DNA from 4 places in the Streptomyces sp. NPDC059649 genome. Region 1 is predicted to be linked to each of the others. Evidence: riboswitches for the same ligand, from Rfam matches in the RefSeq annotation. Region 1 holds a riboswitch; each other region holds the start of a gene.
The links. Region 1 has a riboswitch for cyclic di-AMP ahead of ACFV1J_RS11040 (M23 family metallopeptidase). Riboswitches for the same ligand answer to the same signal wherever they lie in the genome.
Positions count from the first base shown of each region.

Region 1 (4,568 bases):
GCGGAGGCCACCCCGCGCCCCTGATGGGCGTCCTGCACCAGGAAGGCCACCTCGGCCTGGTCGTCCTCGGGGCTCTTGGCGGGCAGCCCCTGGTCGTTGATCCGGTCGTAGCGGACGGTGGCGATGAACTCGCCGCCGACCGTGGCCGCGAGCCCGACCCGGTCGACGTAGTCGTGGTGGGTGAAGCGGTGCACATCGCGGTCGGACAGGCGCGGGTAGGGCGCGAAGAAGCGGTAGTACTTGGACTCGTCCGAGACCTGTTCGTAGAAGGAGACCAGCCGCTCGGCGTCGTCGGGGGTGATGGGGCGGATCCGCGCGGTGCCGCCGTCGCGCAGCACCACGTCGGCTTCCCAGTGGGTCGGGTATGCGTGGTCCGGCGGCTTCTGCATGCGGACAGCGTACGACCGGCCACCGACAACCGGCCCGGCACGCGTAATCTCGGGGTCAGGGGCGGCTGGGAGCAGTCCCGACACCGTGAGAGAATGGTCTAGACAACAGTCACGACTTTGAAGGGCAACATCATGGCTGAGCGCCGCGTCAATGTCGGTTGGGCCGAGGGCCTGCACGCCCGCCCCGCGTCGATCTTCGTCCGGGCGGCCACCGCCGCCGGCGTCCCGATGACGATCGCCAAGGCCGAGGGCAATCCGGTCAACGCGGCCTCCATGCTCGCGGTCCTGGGCCTGGGCGCCCAGGGTGGCGAGGAGATCGTGCTGGCCTCGGACGCCGAGGGCGCCGAGGAAGCGCTCGACCGCCTGGCCAAGCTCGTCTCCGAGGGTCTCGAAGAGCTCCCCGAGACCGTCTGAGCCCACCGGGACGCCCCTCGTACGGCGGCCCCGCCGCGGTGACCTGAAAAGGTGCCGCGGCGGGGCCGTTTTGCGTTCGGGGGAAATACCGCACCCCCTCCCGCGCGCAAAGACCGTGCCCTCCGCCGCACAATTCTCACGGCCGGTGGACAATGCACGGAGAGGCACGCACGGAAAAGCGTGCGGCGGAATGTGCGTACCGGACAGCGCGCACGCCGACATTTGAAAGCGCGCCGATATCCGGAAGTAAAGGCGGACAACAATCGCCGCCCCGGGAATTCCGCACCCCTTTGTATACGGCCCGGGTGTTAAGAACGGGCGCGCGCTGTGTTGACGGGCTGTTTCGGATCGCTCACCTCGGGTGCGGCGGGGCGCCGCAGCCGGTACACCGGGAGCGAGCGCTCGATGTGGGCCGCCATCAGGGCGCGGGCCCGTTCCGCGTCGCCCCGGGCCACCGCGTCCAGCACCGCGCCGTGTTCGTCCCATGCATCACCGGCCCGCGGCGGCGGCTCCACCGCATACATCCACTCGATCTTGCGGCGCAGCTGGGTCAGCAGCGCGGTCAGGCTGGGGCTGCCGGCCGCCTGGGCCAGCGTCTCGTGGAACCAGCCGTCGAGTTGGCGCAGGTCGGTGGGGCTGCCGTGGCGGGCCCGCTCGCGGCCGAGCCGCACCAGGCCGCGCAGCACCTTCAGATGGGCGGGGGTGCGCCGGGCGGCCGCGCGGGCCGCGCCCAGCGGCTCCAGCAGGGCGCGGATGTCGAGCAGGTCGGCGGCCTCCTGCTCGGTGGGCTCGGCGACGCACGCGCCCGCGTGGTGGCGGGTGGTGACGAAGCCCTCCGACTGCAGGGTGCGCAGCGCTTCGCGGACCGGCACCCTGGAGACGCCGTAGCGCGCCGCCAGGATCTCCTCGATCAGTCGGCTCCCCGGCGCCAGCGCACCGGAGACGATGTCCTCGCGAATCGCCGTGCACACCGCATGCGCGGAAATATGGCCTCGCATCGATCGTGCCTCCGCCGTAATCCCCGGAAAACGCCGCCGGTCGGCGGCTTTTCCGAGACTCTATTCGACCGGCACGGCTTTTCCGACGGACTCCGCGTATTCGGCGATATTTTTTGGCCAATGGGCGGGGAGGGCACCGAGGCGTGCGCCGGGAGGCCGAGGCGGGTGTGCCTGACGCCGGATCAGACGTTGACGCCGTGCGAGCGCAGATACGCGATCGGGTCGATGTCGGAGCCGTAGTCCGGGCTGGTGCGGGCCTCGAAGTGCAGATGCGGGCCGGTGACGTTGCCGGTGGCCCCGGAGAGGCCGATCTGCTGGCCGGGGGTGACGGTCTGGCCGACCGAGACGCCGATCGACGACAGGTGGCCGTACTGGGTGTACGTGCCGTCGTGCATCTTGATCACGATGTTGTTGCCGTACGACCCGCCCCAGCCGGCCTCGACGACGGTGCCCGCGCCGACCGCGTGGACGGAGGTGCCGGTGGCGGCGTGGAAGTCGATGCCGGTGTGGCTGCCGGAGGACCACAGGCTGCTGGAGGCCTTGTAGCCGGTGGAGACGTAGGAGCCGGCGACGGGGGCGACGAAGGCGTTCAGGCGCTTGCGCTCGGCGTCCCGGGCGGCCCGCTCCTTGGCCTCGCGCTCGGCCTTGGCCTTCTTCCGGGCCGCCTCGGCGTGCCGCTCGGCCTCCGCCACCCGCTTCTTGGCCTCGGCCTCGGCCTTCGCCTGCATGGCGGCGGCCTCGGCGGCGGCCTGCTGGGTGTCGGCCTGGACCTCCAGGCGGTGGGCGAGCTCGTCACCGAGCACGACGGCCTGGGTGAGGCCGGTGTCCTGGGTGCGTGCCTCGTCGGTGGCGGCCATCGCCGGTGACGCCAGGGTGGCGACGACGCCGGAGGTCGCGAGGGTGGCTATACCGGCGAGGTTGCGGGTCGTCCGGGCGCTGCGGCTGGCCCGGCGGTGCTTCCCGGTGGCACGGGTGAACGCCATGTGCTGGCTTGTCCTTTCCTTCCCTCTCGCCTACCGGGTTAGCTGACGGGTTCGGAGCAGGAAGGTCTCCTACGGGCCCCTCCGGAGAGGCGCCCGATTCACCCCAGGGACGGGTGGGTCCCCGGCTCCCCTGGCTCGCGCCGTACGGGGACTCGGCGATGACTGTCCGGTGCCACTGTTGTGGCGGAGTTGTGACGAACAGCCGGACCGACGCTAAACGGGGCCACTTTGCGGCGCCAAACGGAACCGCGATTTTGTGCGGGATGCCACAAGTTCCGGCTCAACGAGCCATCCCAAACCGGACATACAGCAGACTGCGGCAGACCGGCGGCGGACAGGCGACGAGCAGGCGACGGACATACGACGGCTCCCGTGGTGAGCGAACCCCACAGGAGCCGTCGGTCGTGACGCTTCGTCATACGCCGCCTGCGGACTAGCCGCTGACGACCGTCACCTCTCCGATGCCCAGCGCCTTGACGGGCTCGGTGATCTGCGCGGCGTCGCCCACCAGGACGGTCACCAGGCGGTCCACCGGGAAGGCGTTGACGGCGGCGGCGGTCGCCTCGACCGTGCCGGTCTCCGCGAGCCGGAGGTACAACTGCGCCTGGAAATCGTCCGGGAGCTGCTGCTCCACCTGGTCGGCGAGGGTGCCCGCGACGGCCGCCGCGGTCTCGTACTTGAGCGGCGCCACCCCGACGAGGTTCTGCACCGCGACGTCCCGCTCCTCGTCCGTCAGCCCCTCTGCCGCGAGGGTCCGCAGCACCTTCCAGAGGTCCTCCAGCGCCGGCCCGGTGGAGGCGGTGTCCACCGAGCCGCTGATGGCGAGCAGCGCGGCGCCGGTGGTGCCCTCGGGGGACGTGGGGGCCGTGGAGCGCAGCACCTGCCCGAAGGCCCGCACGCCGTAGGTGTAGCCCTTCTCCTCACGCAGGACGCGGTCCAGGCGGGAGGTGAGGGTGCCGCCCAGGCAGTACGTGCCGAGCACCTGCGCCGGCCACACGCGGTCGTGCCGGTCGGCGCCGATCCGGCCGATGAGCAGCTGCGTCTGCACGGCGCCGGGGCGGTCCACGATCACCACGCGGCCGGTGTCGTCGGCGACGATCGGGGTCGCCTTCACCGGCTCGGCGGTCGAACCGCTCCAGGCGCCGAGGGTGTCGGCGAGCGACGCGGCCAGGTCGACGCCGGTGAAGTCACCGACGATCACGGCGGTGGCCGTGGCGGGCCGGACATGGGCGTCGTAGAAGGCGCGCACGGCCGCGGCGTCGATCCGCGCGACCGTCTCCTCGGTGCCCTGACGGGGGCGGGAGATCCGCGCGGTGGCCGGGAACAGCTCCTTGGAGAGCGCCATCGCCGCGCGCCGGGCCGGGTTGGCGAGCTCGTGCGGGATCTCGTCGAGGCGATTGCGGACCAGCCGCTCGATCTCGCTCTCCGGGAACGCGGGGGCCCGCAGCGCGTCGGCGAGCAGGCCGAGCGCGCGGGTCAGCCGGGAGGCCGGGACCTCCAGGGAGACGCGTACGCCGGGGTGGTCGGCGTGGGCGTCCAGCGTGGCGCCGCAGCGCTCCAGCTCGGCGGCGAAGCCCTCCGCGTCGTATTTGTCGGTGCCCTCGGACAGGGCGCGCGCCATGATCGTGGCGACGCCGTCCAGGCCCTCCGGCTCGGCGTCCAGCGGGGCGACGAGGTTGATCTCCACCGCGACGACCTGCTGACCGGGGCGGTGACTGGTCAGGAGGGTGAGGCCGTTGGGCAGTTGGCTGCGCTCGGGGGCCGGGAAGGCCCACGGCTTGGGC
Region 1 is NZ_JBHWDV010000006.1:74,326-78,893, forward strand. Features, by position in the region: gene ACFV1J_RS11025 (GNAT family N-acetyltransferase) at 1-389, opposite strand, end outside; gene ACFV1J_RS11030 (HPr family phosphocarrier protein) at 522-803, shown strand; gene ACFV1J_RS11035 (GntR family transcriptional regulator) at 1,112-1,801, opposite strand; gene ACFV1J_RS11040 (M23 family metallopeptidase) at 1,984-2,784, opposite strand; cyclic di-AMP (ydaO/yuaA leader) riboswitch at 2,797-2,952, opposite strand; gene ACFV1J_RS11045 (M16 family metallopeptidase) at 3,218-4,568, opposite strand, start outside.

Region 2 (4,568 bases), on a different contig from region 1:
GGTCACCGCGCTGACCGCACCCGGCACCCTGGTCGTCTCCGACGCGGGCAACCACGCCTCCCTCATCGACGGCTGCCGGCTCTCCCGGGCCCGCACCGAGGTCGCCCCGCACGCCGACCCCGAGGCCGTACGCGGCGCCCTGGCCGGCCACAACGGACGGGCGCTGGTGGTGACCGACTCGGTGTTCTCGGTCGACGGCGACGCCGCGCCGCTGCCCGCACTGGCCGCCGCCTGCCGGGCGCACGGCGCCGCACTCCTCGTCGACGACGCCCACGGCCTGGGCGTCCTCGGTGACGGCGGCCGGGGTGCGCTCGCCGCGGCCGGACTGGCCGGGGACGGCGACGTGGTGGCCACCGTGACGCTCTCCAAGTCGCTCGGCTCCCAGGGCGGCGCGGTGCTCGGCCCGGCCCGGGTCATCGAGCACCTGGTCAACACCGCCCGGACCTTCATCTTCGACACCGGCCTGGCCCCGGCCGCGGCCGGCGGCGCACTGGCCGCACTGCGGCTGATCGACCGCGAACCCGAGCGCGCCGCCCGGGCCGGCGAGGTCGCCCGCGAGCTGCACCGCCGGCTCACCGCGGCCGGCCTGACCGCGGTACGGCCGGACGCCGCGGTGGTGTCCGTCCGCGCCCCCTCGCCGGAGGCCGCGGTCCGCTGGGCCGCCGACTGCCGCACGGCCGGTCTCGCGGTCGGCTGCTTCCGGCCGCCGTCCGTACCGGACGGGATCTCCCGGCTGCGGCTCACCGCCCGCGCGGACCTGACGGACGGCCAGCTCGACCGGGCGGTGGGCACGATCCTCGCCACCGCGCCGCCGAAGATCTGATCCTTGGTGACCGTGTGTGACCGGCATGGCGTCCCATATCCGGTCTCCCGTCGCAGAGTTCACCGCTTCGAGCGATAGATATCTGCATATGTTGGCGGATCGAGCGCCACACCGGGGGAACGGGTGGCAGGCTGGCGCTCCAGCAGATCCGAGGCCGAATCGTTGACCCGAGTGGCACACCGGCTCCCCGGGCAGCGGACCGGAGCCGGCCTCGGTGGGAAAGGGACGGCGTCGCGATGGCAGACCACCAGGAATCCGCACTCACCCTGCCGAGCGCCCCGGAATCGGTCCGCCTCGCCCGCAGACACGCCCTCACCGTGCTCACCGAATGGGGCCTGCCCGCCGGTTCCACCACCGCCGACGCGGTCCGCCTGATCGTCTCCGAACTCGCCACCAACGCCGTCCAGCACACCTTCGGCCAGTCCCCGACCTTCACCCTCGAACTGCGTCTGGACCGCGACGAGGAGCTGTGCGTCGGGGTCACCGACAGTCACCCCCGCCGCCCCCGCCGGCTGCCTGCCGCGGTCCAGCAGGACAACGGCCGGGGCCTGGTCATCATCCGCTTCCTCGCCGCGGAGGCCGGCGGCCGGCTCTCCGTCGTCCCCACCGACACCGGCGGCAAGACCGTCTGGATCAGCCTGCCCTGGCAGGTCGCGGTCGGCTGACGGCGCGGCCGCCGCGGCGTACGGCCCGACGACATGCGTACGGCCGGCATGGCATGCGTACGGCCGGTACGGCATGCGTGCGGCCGTCACGGTGTGGGGGAGGGGCGGCTGAAGGCGCCGCGCAGCAGCGCGCGGAGGGTGTCCGGGGCCGGGATGCCGCCGCCGCTGCGGTAGGCCACCGCGATCCGGCGGCGCAGCTCCGGCGGGTCCAGCCGGCGGATCCCCAACGGGGTCACCGAGCCCTCCGCCACCATCTCCGGGGCCCCCGCCACGCCGAGCCCGACAGGGCGCCGTGGCGCTGCTCGTCGACCGGCTGGGTGGCTGACTGCGCCGCCCCTGGTGGCCAGGGCCCTGGAGGCCACCACCGGCGCCCTGCTCACCGCGCTGGGCGGAGCGCTGCTCGTCGAGGTCGCGCTCGCCTGAGGGCAGCGGCAGGAACGGGACCGGGCCCCACCCCAGGCACGGGCAGGGGCAGGAACGGGGCCGGCCGGACCCAACCCCAGGCAGGGGCAGGGACAGCGGAAGGGCCAGGAACGGGGCGGGACCAGGACCCCAGGCAGCGGTACCCGTTCAGCCGGGGCCGCCGGCCGGCACCAGCAGCACCTCCGCGCCCACCGGTACGAACCCCGCGGCCAGCAGGGCGCGGACGCTGCGGGCATTGCCGGGGGCGGCCTGGGCCCAGAGCCGTTCGCCCGCCGGTATGAGATGGCGGGCGGCGTGCGCCAGCCGGCGACCGAGGCCGCGTCCCTGGCCGGCGCCGTCCACCTCCGCGGCCAGCTCCCAGCGCCCGGCCAGGCCCCGCCCGATGATCAGCGTCCCGCCGTCCCCGGTCGTCCAGGCCCGCACCTCGTCGCGGTGGCGCAGCGCCCGGACGATGCGCGGATGGCTGCGGTCCGTCGTCTCCACCAGCTCCAACGGCGGCGGCCCGGGCAGCGCCTCGGCGACCATGGCCAGGTCGATGTTGTTGGCCTCGCGGCCGGTCCGTTCACCCAGCGCGGTCAGGAACGGCGGACTGAGCGGTCCGGCGAGATCGCCGGGGGCTGTCCGGTCGTGCACCCAGGACGGCTCCACGTCCGCGAACACCACGGCATGACAGGTGAACGACAGCACGCCCACGTCCCGCGGGGACGGCTGGGGCAGCACCGTCACCGAACCGTCCTCGGGCGGGAAGCTCCCCCGCGCCGCGGCCGTCAGCACCTTGCTCAGCTCCGAAGTCACCCCGTCAAATTATCGGCCAGCACTGACAATTGACCGGGCGCCCGGCGTCGCCGCAGCTCAGGGCACCCTCCCGTACGAGACCGCGCGGCTCCAGATCTTCTCCAGCCGCACCACGCTGCCGGCCTTGGGCGCATGCCACATGCGGCCCTGCCCGGCGTAGATGCCGACGTGGTAAATGCCGTTGCCGGAGTGGAAGAAGACCAGGTCCCCGCGTTTCCGGGCAGAGGACGGGATGTGCCGGGTGCGGCCGTACTGCTGGGCCGCGGTCCGCGGCAGGTCCCGGCCGGCGCGCTTGAACGAGTACACCGTCAGGCCCGAACAGTCGAAGCGGTACGGTCCCATGGCCCCGTACTGGTAGGGCGAGCCCCGCTTGGAGGCCGCGATCCGCAGCGCATGGGCGGAGACGGTCGCGGCCTCGGCGTCGGCGGAGGTTCCCGGTGCGAGCGTGGTCCCGCCGAGCGTGGCCAGCGCCAGTGCGGACACGGTGCCGGCGCGGGCCAGCAGATGCGGCGTATGCGTGCGCACGGTCATGCGCAAACCCTTCGTCAGCCGCCTGCGAAGGAAGACCTGTCGGGTTCGGGCAGGCGAAGATGCCCGGCCGTTTCCACGGCTTCACCCCAAGGAGTCCGTCGGCCGCGCGGGCCCCGGACCCCGTACTGCTCGGGTCCTCCGCTCCCGCCGATCCACACGCATCGACCGGACATCCGGCACGGCGGCGGGATTAGGCGCCCGGCCGGACCGCCCCGTCGCTGTGGCGGGGTCTTGTCGTCGAAAGGGATCCTCACGCACCCGCCACCGGAATTCCGAGTTGAAAATGCCGTATGTGAGATGCGCCACAATTGAGCCGAATGGTGGGATTTGCCCCGTCGTGGGCCGGAGCGTCATCGGCGGCACCCCCTTCGACCTGGGGCGAAACATCGGCCACCGCAGTAATTCTGGCCCCCGGCGCAATTCGTCGCCCCCCTACCGCACGCGCGGACGCTACGCCGTCCGGGCAGCGCGGGCGCGCGTGTCGGATCAGGGTTCCCGGGCCGGCGGCACCGTCACGTATCCGGCCCGGCGTTCCCCGTCCAGCACCCGCAGCGCCCGGGCCAGCGTCTCGCCGTGCAGCTCGTGCTCGCCCCGGTTGTGCATCAGCGTCAGCGCGTCCCGCAGTTCCGCGGCCTTGCTCACCAGCGCCTGAGCGGCGCGCAGCCCGCTGTAGGTGCCGCCGCCGCGGGCCGGATTGATCCGGCCCAGCAGGTCGAGCGCCTCCAGGTAACAGTCGATCAGCTGCCCCTCGGCGCGGGTCAGGGCGGGCAGCGGCGGGGTCTCCGGCGGCCACATCCGGCTCACCGTCCCACGGGTCGGTCGGCCGACCGCTTGCGGTTGCGGGTGAGCCCGTCGATCAGGCCGTACTCCTGCGCGGCCGGGGCGTCGAAGATCTTGTCGCGCTCGATGTCCGCGGCGATCCGCTCGCGCGGCTGACCGGTGTGCAGCGCCAGCATCTCCTCCAGCATGGCGCGGCCGCGCAGCACTTCCTGGGCCTGGATGTAGAGGTCGCTGGCCTGGCCCTCGAACGGTTCGCTCACCGACGGCTGGTGGATCAGCACCCGGGCGCCGGGCAGCGCCAGCCGCTTGCCGGGGGTGCCGGCGGCCAGCAGCACCGCTGCGGCGGACGCGGCCTGTCCCAGGCAGACGGTCTCCACGTCGCACGACACGAAGCGCATCGTGTCGTAGATCGCGGTCATCGCGGTGAGCGAGCCGCCGGGGGAGTTGATGTAGAGCGAGATGTCCCGCTCGGGCGCGGCGTGTTCGAGGTGGATCAGCTGCGCCATGACGTCGTTGGCGGCGGTGTCGTCGATCGGGGTCCCCAGGAAGAT
Region 2 is NZ_JBHWDV010000016.1:114,072-118,639, forward strand. Features, by position in the region: gene ACFV1J_RS19415 (8-amino-7-oxononanoate synthase) at 1-823, shown strand, start outside; gene ACFV1J_RS19420 (ATP-binding protein) at 1,060-1,488, shown strand; gene ACFV1J_RS19425 (hypothetical protein) at 1,575-1,724, opposite strand; gene ACFV1J_RS19430 (GNAT family N-acetyltransferase) at 2,059-2,706, opposite strand; gene ACFV1J_RS19435 (C40 family peptidase) at 2,764-3,237, opposite strand; cyclic di-AMP (ydaO/yuaA leader) riboswitch at 3,242-3,414, opposite strand; gene ACFV1J_RS19440 (hypothetical protein) at 3,724-4,032, opposite strand; gene ACFV1J_RS19445 (ATP-dependent Clp protease proteolytic subunit) at 4,038-4,568, opposite strand, start outside.
Region 2: another riboswitch for cyclic di-AMP. It lies ahead of ACFV1J_RS19435 (C40 family peptidase); the one in region 1 lies ahead of ACFV1J_RS11040 (M23 family metallopeptidase).

Region 3 (4,568 bases), on a different contig from region 1:
TGCCGGAAAGGGCGTGCTATGCGGCGGATACGATCCCGCCCCATGGACGTAGTCATCAATATCTTCGTCGGCCTGCACATCATCGGCATCGCCTCACTGCTGGGCGGGTTCCTGACGCAGATGAAGGCGATGGGTGCGGGCACCGCCCGGTTCGTTCCGGCCATGCTGCACGGCGCGCTGACGATGCTGGTCACCGGCATCGTGCTGGTCGGCCTGAACCAGGCGCAGGGCCACCCGGTCAACAACATCAAGATCGGCATCAAGATGGCCGTCCTGGTGGTGATCCTGGCGCTGGTCTACGTCAAGCGGGACGAGGAGCAGGTCGACAAGGCGCTGTTCGGCGCGGTCGGCGGCCTCACGGTGGCCAACATCTTCATCGCGGTCCTCTGGACCTGACCACGCCGGCCGCCGGACCCCGGGCTCGTACGGCCCGGGACCCGCAACGGCGCCCCACAAACCGCACACCGCGCGGTCGTCGCACTCCGGGATCCGGAGGCGAGGGCCGCGCGGTGGCGTGTGGGGGGTGACCGTGGGGGGTGGACCTGGGAGGAGCGGGGCCGGGCGTCAGCCCGGGCGGACGCTCCCGTAGATCGGCATGTAGTAGATCGACTCCTCCCGGACGTTGGCGCCCGGGTGCGGGGCGTGGATCATCTTGCCGCCGCCTATGTACATGCCGACGTGGCTGATGTCGTCGAAGAAGAAGACCAGGTCACCGGGTTGCAGGTCCTTGGTCGCCACCCGCTGGCCGACCTTGACCTGGTCCCAGGTGGTGCGCGGCAGGTCGACCCCGGCCGCCTTCCACGCCGCCTGGGTCAGCCCCGAGCAGTCGTAGGACGAGGGCCCGGTGGCGCCCCAGACGTACGGCTTGCCGATCTGGGCGCGGGCGAAGGCCAGGGCCTGCTGGGCCTTGGTGGACTGCGAGCCCCCGGTGGAGCCGCCGGTGTCCCCGCCGGTCTGGCCGCCGGTCGAGCCGCCGTCCTGCTGGCGCTGCCGCTCGCGCTCCTGCTGCTTGCGCGCCTCCTCCTCGGCCCGGCGCTTGGCCGCCGCCTCCTTCCGGCGCTCCAGTTCGGCCAGCCGCGCCTTCTCCTGGGCGGTCAGCCGGGACAGCAGCTGCCGGGCCTCGGCCAGCTTCTGCTGGACGGAGCGCTTGGACTCCTTCAGGGCGGCCTGCGAGCTCTGCAGGTGGTCCAGGCTGCGGCTGGCCTCGGCCCGCTGGCGGGCGGCCGCCGCGGCCTGCTGCTGGTAGTCGGCGACGGCCTGCTGCTGCCGCCCGGTCAGCCGCTCCATCAGGTGGCTGCGGTCGAAGAACTGCTGCGGGTTCTTGGCGAGCATCAGCTGCGCGGTCGGGTTCATGCCGCCGGTGCGGTACTGGGCCGAGGCGAACGTACCGAGCTCCCGCCGGGTCTCGTTCATCTTCTCGGCCCGCTTGGCCGCGGCGTTGAGCAGCCCGTCCACGGTCTCGCGCTGGTGATCGGCGCGCTCCTTGGCCGCGTTGTACTTCTGGGTGGCCACCTCGGCCTGCCGGTAGAGGCCGTCGACCTTCTGCTTGACCTCTTCGATGCTGGGCTTGGGGGCTCTGGGGGCGGCGTCCGCGGTCTGCGAGAGCAGGGTGACCGAGGCGAGCGCGGCGGTGGTGAGCCCGGCCGCCGTACGGCGGCTCCCGGGCGAGGTGAGAACGCTGGTGCGCGGCTTGCGATGGGACGCCAAGGCCGGCAACTCCTTCCGTGGACCGCCTACCGGGTTAGCTGTCGGGTTCGGGCGGTGTCGCTGACGGAAGGCCGTGCCCTACGGTCCGTACGTCCGCTTGCGGCGGTCGGACGGATCGATTCACCCCGGTGGTGCTGGTGGGTCCCCGGCTCCGGGTGACCCGTGCGTGACCGGAGGGACACATCGCGGGCAGGGCCGGACTCGGCGCGGGCGGCCCGTGCGAACGCTGTCGTCCGCGGGGAGGCGGGCTGCCTGAGCGAGGACGTTAGCCAACTCGTGTGGCTCCTGTGAAGGCTGATGTTCGATATGCCCGAAACCTTTTTGTGACCTGAGTGATGCCGTTCCGCTTCGGGAGGCGGCCGTTCCGTTTCCGGCGGTGCGCATAAGCCGCATTCGGCCGGGCGTCCGATGGCCACGACCGCCGGTGGATACCGCGCGTTCTCCGGCCGTCCCGGTCACTTGTCCACAGTCCGCGGCGCGCTGTCGGTGCGGCGGCCTAGACTCGGTGGGCGATGAGCAGCCTCTTTGACGACAGCTTCCTGGCGGACCTCGCCCACAAGGACGAGGGGCCCCCGCCGCCTCCCGAGGACGAGCACGAGCCGGTCCCCGAGGAGATCCCCGCCGACCTGTTCGGCGGGCGGTTCGACGCGCCCGCGCCCAGGGACGCGTACTACCGCGACGGCGCCGCCCGCCCGGCCATCGACCCCGCCGCGCTGCTCGAGGGGCTCAACGACCAGCAGAAGGCCGCCGTGGTGCACACCGGCGGCCCGCTGCTGATCGTCGCCGGCGCCGGCTCCGGCAAGACCCGGGTGCTCACCCACCGCATCGCGCATCTGCTCGCCGAGCGGCATGTCCACCCCGGCCAGATCCTCGCGATCACCTTCACCAACAAGGCCGCCGGCGAGATGAAGGAGCGCGTCGAGCAGCTGGTCGGCCCGCGCGCCAACGCCATGTGGGTGTCCACCTTCCACAGCGCCTGCGTGCGGATCCTGCGCCGCGAGTCCAAGAAGCTGGGCTTCACGTCCTCCTTCTCGATCTACGACGCCGCCGACTCCAAGCGCCTGATGTCCCTGGTCTGCCGCGATCTGGACCTCGACCCCAAGCGCTTCCCGCCCAAGTCCTTCAGCGCGAAGATCTCCAACCTCAAGAACGAGCTCATCGACGAGGAGACCTTCGCCGGGACGGCGGCCGACGGGTTCGAGAAGACGCTGGCCGAGGCGTACGCGATGTACCAGGCACGGCTGCGCGAGGCCAACGCCCTGGACTTCGACGACATCATCATGACCACGGTCAACCTCCTCCAGGCCTTCCCGGACGTCGCCGAGCACTACCGCCGCCGCTTCCGGCACGTGCTCGTGGACGAGTACCAGGACACCAACCACGCCCAGTACACCCTCGTCCGCGAGCTGGTCGGCACCGGCACCGCCGAGATCCCCGCCGCCGAGCTGTGCGTCGTCGGTGACGCCGACCAGTCGATCTACGCCTTCCGCGGCGCCACGATCCGCAACATCCTCCAGTTCGAGGAGGACTACCCGGACGCCACCACGATCCTGCTGGAGCAGAACTACCGCTCCTCGCAGACGATCCTGTCCGCCGCCAACGCCGTCATCGAGCGCAACGAGAACCGCCGCCCCAAGAACCTCTGGACCGACGCCGGCGCCGGCGCCAAGATCAACGGCTATGTCGCGGACACCGAGCACGACGAGGCGCAGTTCGTCGCCGACGAGATCGACCGGCTCACCGACGCCGGCGACGCCAAGGCCGGCGACGTCGCCATCTTCTACCGCACCAACGCCCAGTCCCGTGTCTTCGAGGAGATCCTCATCCGGGTCGGGCTGCCCTACAAGGTCGTCGGCGGAGTGCGCTTCTACGAGCGCAAGGAGGTCCGCGACGTCCTCGCGTACCTGCGCGTGCTCGCCAACCCCGAGGACAGCGTCCCGCTGCGCCGCATCCTGAACGTCCCCAAGCGCGGCATCGGCGAGCGCGCCGAGGCGATGATCGACGCCCTGTCGCTCCGCGAGAAGATCACCTTCCCGCAGGCCCTGCGCCGGGTCGACGAGGCCTACGGCATGGCGGCCCGCTCCGCCAACGCCGTCAAGCGCTTCAACGTCCTGATGGAGGAGCTGCGGACGATCGTGGAGTCCGGCGCCGGGCCCGCCACGATCCTGGAGGCCGTCCTGGAGCGCACCGGCTACCTCGCCGAACTCCAGGCGTCCACCGACCCGCAGGACGAGACCCGGATCGAGAACCTCCAGGAACTCGCCGCGGTCGCCCTGGAATTCGAGCAGGACCGTGGCGTCGGGGCGGAGACATCAGGGACCGCCGTCCCCGGCGGCACGCTCTCCGACTTCCTCGAACAGGTCGCGCTGGTCGCCGACTCCGACCAGATCCCCGACGAGGACGAGGAGGGCAGCGGCGTGGTCACCCTCATGACGCTGCACACCGCCAAGGGCCTGGAATTCCCCGTCGTCTTCCTGACCGGCATGGAGGACGGCGTCTTCCCGCACATGCGCGCGCTGGGCCAGGCCAAGGAGCTGGAGGAGGAGCGCCGGCTGGCGTACGTCGGCATCACCCGCGCCCGCGAGCGGCTGTACGTCACCCGCTCGACGATGCGCAGCGCCTGGGGCCAGCCCTCGTACAACCCGCCGTCGCGGTTCCTGGAGGAGATCCCGGACGACTACGTCGAGTGGAAGCGCACCGGGCCGGCGACGCCGTCCGCGTCGATGGGCGGACTGTCGTCCCGTGGCGGCAGCGGTGGCGGTGGCGGCTTCGGCGGGGGCATCGGCTCCTCGCTGTCCTCGTCCCGCGGCAACGGACCGAGCGGGTTCGCCACCCGCCGGACCAAGGACCGCCAGGTGGTC
Region 3 is NZ_JBHWDV010000047.1:20,789-25,356, reverse strand. Features, by position in the region: gene ACFV1J_RS32755 (hypothetical protein) at 43-396, shown strand; gene ACFV1J_RS32750 (NlpC/P60 family protein) at 565-1,707, opposite strand; cyclic di-AMP (ydaO/yuaA leader) riboswitch at 1,715-1,884, opposite strand; gene pcrA (DNA helicase PcrA) at 2,220-4,568, shown strand, end outside.
Region 3: another riboswitch for cyclic di-AMP. It lies ahead of ACFV1J_RS32750 (NlpC/P60 family protein); the one in region 1 lies ahead of ACFV1J_RS11040 (M23 family metallopeptidase).

Region 4 (4,568 bases), on a different contig from region 1:
GGACCACACCCGGCTGCGCCGGCTGGTCAGCAAGGCGTTCACCCCCCGTCGCGTCGCCGAGTTCGCGCCCCGGGTGCAGGAGCTGACCGACCACCTCATCGACGGGTTCGCCGCCCGCGGCGAGGCCGACCTGATCCACGAGTTCGCCTTCCCGCTGCCCATCTACGCCATCTGTGACCTGCTGGGCGTCCCGCGCGAGGACCAGGACGACTTCCGGGACTGGGCGGGCATGATGATCCGGCACGGGGGAGGCCCCCGCGGTGGCGTCGCCCGGTCCGTGAAGAAGATGCGGGGCTATCTCGCCGACCTCATCCACCGCAAGCGGGAGGCGCTGCCCGACGGGCCGACACCGGGCGAGGACCTGATCTCGGGCCTCATCCGGGCCTCGGACCACGGTGAGCACCTCACCGAGAACGAGGCCGCCGCGATGGCGTTCATCCTGCTCTTCGCCGGTTTCGAGACCACCGTCAACCTCATCGGCAACGGCATCCACGCCCTGTTGGGCCACCCCGCCCAGCGTGAGCTGCTGCAGAAGTCGCTGGCGGCGGGCGACACCGGGCTGCTGGCCACCGGGGTCGAGGAACTCCTCCGCTTCGACGGCCCGGTGGAGTTGGCGACCTGGCGGTTCGCCACCGAGGAACTGACCCTCGGCGGGCAGCGGATCGCCGAGGGGGACCCCGTCCTGGTCGTCCTGGCCGCCGCCGACCGCGACCCGGCGCGCTTCCCCGAGCCGGACGTACTCGACCTGACCCGGCGTGACAATCAGCACCTGGGATACGGGCACGGCATCCACTACTGCCTGGGCGCCCCGCTCGCCCGGCTCGAAGGACAGACCGCGCTCGCCACGCTGCTGACCCGGCTCCCGGACATCCGGCTTGCGGTGGAACCGGCGGAATTGCGGTGGCGCGGTGGGCTCATCATGCGCGGACTCCGGTCGCTGCCCGTCGAGTTCGCGCCCGAGCGGGCCTGACCAGCGGCGGAGGCCGATGGTGACAGAGCGTCAGGACGTGACCTGCGCGTGATCTCCACTACACCGACTTGTGACTACCCGTGACCCCGGCTACCTTTCGATCCACGATCGACGGCCCCTCGAACAGATTGCCGAGGAAGGCCGGCGGTCGCGACAACTCAACCGCCGCGCGAAAGGCATCCGCATGCGTTCCGGGAACGGCCGACACCGTCGCCCCCGTCAAGCACCGGCCATCTTTGTCACGGCGGGAGTGACCGGCTCGGCACTGGCACTGCCCCTGCTCTCCGCCGGTGGCGCCCACGCCGCCGACACCGCGACCTGGGACCGCGTCGCCCAGTGCGAGAGCGGCGGCGTCTGGAGCTCGGACACCGGCAACGGCTTCTACGGCGGTCTCCAGCTCACCCAGGAGATGTGGGACCGGCACGGCGGCGGGGACTACGCCTCGCGGCCCGACCTCGCCAGCCGCGCCCAGCAGATCGCGGTGGCCGAGGCGATCCTCGACGACCTCGGGCCGGACGCCTTTCCGAGCTGTGCGGTGAACGCCGGCCTGAAGAAGGACGGCCGGGCGCCGCAGGTGAACCCGGGCGGCACCAGCGCCCCGATACCCGACCCGTCCGACGACGACGGAACCGCCGGCTCCGGCTCCTCCGGCTGGCACGACGGTACGGCCGACGACCCGGGTGGCGACGAGGGCGACGGGCCGGCCGGTGACGAGCCGTCGCGGACCACACCGTCCCCGTCCACTCCCGCCCCCTCGGACTCCGCCGGGACCGGCGAGACGTCCCCCGGCCCCGACCGGACCTCCGGTCCGTCCGACCCGTCCGGCGACGCGACGCCGGGCGACCACGGCGAGGACCCGTCGGGCAGCCACGACCCCTCCGGCACCACCGACCCCTCCGATGACGGCAACGGCAGCGGTACGGGCGATGGGGACGGCGCGGGAGACGTGGACGGCACGGGCCCCGACGGGACGCCGGGCGGTACGGCGACGGACGGCGTGCCGGGCGGCGGCTCGGGCCGGCACCGCGGCGACGCGGACCCGGGCGAGGGCGACGGCGGCGACCGGACGTCCGGCGGGCGGCACGCCTCGCGCGGTGACGACGCGCACCGGACGCTCCCGGTGGACGGTGACGGGTACACCGTGCGGCCGGGTGACAGCCTGTCAGCGATCGCCCAGGCGCACCGGCTGTCGGGTGGCTGGCCGGCGCTCTACGACCGCAACGAGGGCGTCATCGGCTCCGACGCGGACCTGATCCGCCCAGGTCAGCAGCTCGATCTCGGGCAGTCCGCAGGGTAGTTCGCCGGTTTCGACCCGCTTTGGCGAAAGTGAGACAAGCGTCTCGTTGTGAGGTGGTGGGCCCCGAAGGGTCCACCACCGTCGCACCGGCCCCCACCTGCGGCTTTATGACCCCTCCGTGATCAAAAAGGGCCAACTCGGTCCAGATGAGGGGGTTTGAACACCCAGGGGATTCCTGATTACGGTCATCACCGCTCGCCAAAGCGGGCCCCTTCGATCACACGCCGAATCCTGCCGGTGGTCGGAGGCAGTTGACGCGCAAGCGCCGTAGGCAGGAGCGGGGGAACCAAGGTAGGCGCCGGCCCGGCCCGTGAAAGCGGGTCAGCCGGCTTGGGGTGAAGCCCGGTGCCACGGCACCGGCCGGGCGACTCATCAGTCCGAACCCGACAGCTCACCTCGCAGGCGTCGGTGAGGAAACGAACCAACCATGCTGATCAACAAGGGCAAGCACCGTCGTCCCTCCAAGGCCGTCCGCGTCGCCGCGCTCGCCGGTGTCGCCGGTGCCGCCGTCGCCGCCCCGCTGATGGGCGCCACCTCCGCTTCCGCCGCATCCGTCGCCACCTGGGACAAGGTCGCCCAGTGCGAGTCCGGCGGCAACTGGTCGATCAACACCGGTAACGGCTACTACGGTGGCCTGCAGTTCTCCAACTCCAGCTGGGCCGCCGCCGGCGGCACCAAGTACGCGGCGCGCGCCGACCTGGCCACCAAGGCCCAGCAGATCGCCGTCGCCGAGAAGCTCCTCGCCATCCAGGGCCCGGGCGCCTGGTCCTGCGCCGGTGCCGGCGGCCTGACCGCCGGTGGCCCGTCCCCCGACCTGAACACCAGCGCCCCGGTCGCCAAGTCCGCCCCGTCGAAGAGCGACGCGGCCGTCAAGCGCACCCCCGCCGCCCCGAAGCACGAGAGCGCCCCGGCCCCGAAGAAGAACCAGGGTCACGGCAACTACACCGTCAAGGCCGGCGACACCCTCGCCAAGATCGCCAAGGCGCACGGCACCAACTGGAAGGCCGTCTACGCGGCCAACAAGTCCGTCATCGGCGGCAACCCCAACCTGATCTTCCCGGGTCAGAAGCTCCACGTCTGAGCCGTCCCCGCACCGGGACACCCCTGGTGAGACCGGCCCCGTCCGGCGCGCCCCTCCCCCCGGCGCGCCGCGGCGGGGCTTCTCCGTATCCCCTCCGCGGCGCCCCGCCGTCGGCCCGGCACTCGCCGGACTTTTCCCGCTCCGCGAACATTGCGGCAAACCTACCGTGACCTGGTCTTTTGGGTGGCTTGTTGGGTTATTCCGTCCCACGGAGCGGGCCAAGGGCAGGCGGACGCTCCCCGGGCCGTTAGGCTCGTGCTGCAGAACTCCAGACACCCATGAAGGAGACAACGTGCCGTCCATCGACGTCGTCGTAGCCCGCGAAATTCTCGACTCGCGAGGTAATCCCACGGTCGAGGTCGAGGTCGGCCTCGACGACGGCAGCACCGGCCGTGCCGCCGTGCCGTCCGGCGCCTCGACCGGCGCCTTCGAGGCCATCGAGCTCCGCGACGGCGACCCCAACCGCTACCTCGGCAAGGGCGTGGAGAAGGCCGTCCTGGCCGTCATCGAGCAGATCGGCCCGGAGCTCGTCGGCTACGACGCCACCGAGCAGCGGCTGATCGACCAGGCCATGTTCGACCTGGACGCCACCGACAACAAGGGCTCGCTCGGCGCCAACGCCATCCTCGGCGTCTCCCTCGCCGTCGCGCACGCCGCCTCCGAGGCCAGCGACCTCCCGCTGTTCCGCTACCTGGGCGGCCCCAACGCGCACGTCCTGCCCGTGCCGATGATGAACATCCTGAACGGCGGCTCGCACGCCGACTCCAACGTGGACATCCAGGAGTTCATGATCGCCCCGATCGGCGCGGAGTCCTTCTCCGAGGCCCTGCGCTGGGGCGCCGAGGTCTACCACACCCTCAAGAAGGTCCTGAAGGAGCGCGGTCTGTCGACCGGCCTGGGTGACGAGGGCGGCTTCGCCCCCAACCTCGGCTCCAACCGCGAGGCCCTCGACCTGATCCTGGAGGCCATCAAGCAGGCCGGCTACGCCCCCGGCCAGGACATCGCGCTCGCCCTGGACGTCGCCGCCTCCGAGTTCTACAAGGACGGCTCGTACCAGTTCGAGGGCCAGTCCCGCTCGGCCGCCCAGATGACCGAGTACTACGAGGAGCTCGTCGCCGCGTACCCGCTGGTCTCCATCGAGGACCCGCTGTTCGAGGACGACTGGGCCGGCTGGAAGGTCATCACCGACAAGCTCGGCGCCAAGGTCCAGCTGGTCGGCG
Region 4 is NZ_JBHWDV010000053.1:16,406-20,973, forward strand. Features, by position in the region: gene ACFV1J_RS34045 (cytochrome P450) at 1-970, shown strand, start outside; gene ACFV1J_RS34050 (transglycosylase family protein) at 1,221-2,267, shown strand; cyclic di-AMP (ydaO/yuaA leader) riboswitch at 2,480-2,687, shown strand; gene ACFV1J_RS34055 (transglycosylase family protein) at 2,695-3,348, shown strand; gene eno (phosphopyruvate hydratase) at 3,641-4,568, shown strand, end outside.
Region 4: another riboswitch for cyclic di-AMP. It lies ahead of ACFV1J_RS34055 (transglycosylase family protein); the one in region 1 lies ahead of ACFV1J_RS11040 (M23 family metallopeptidase).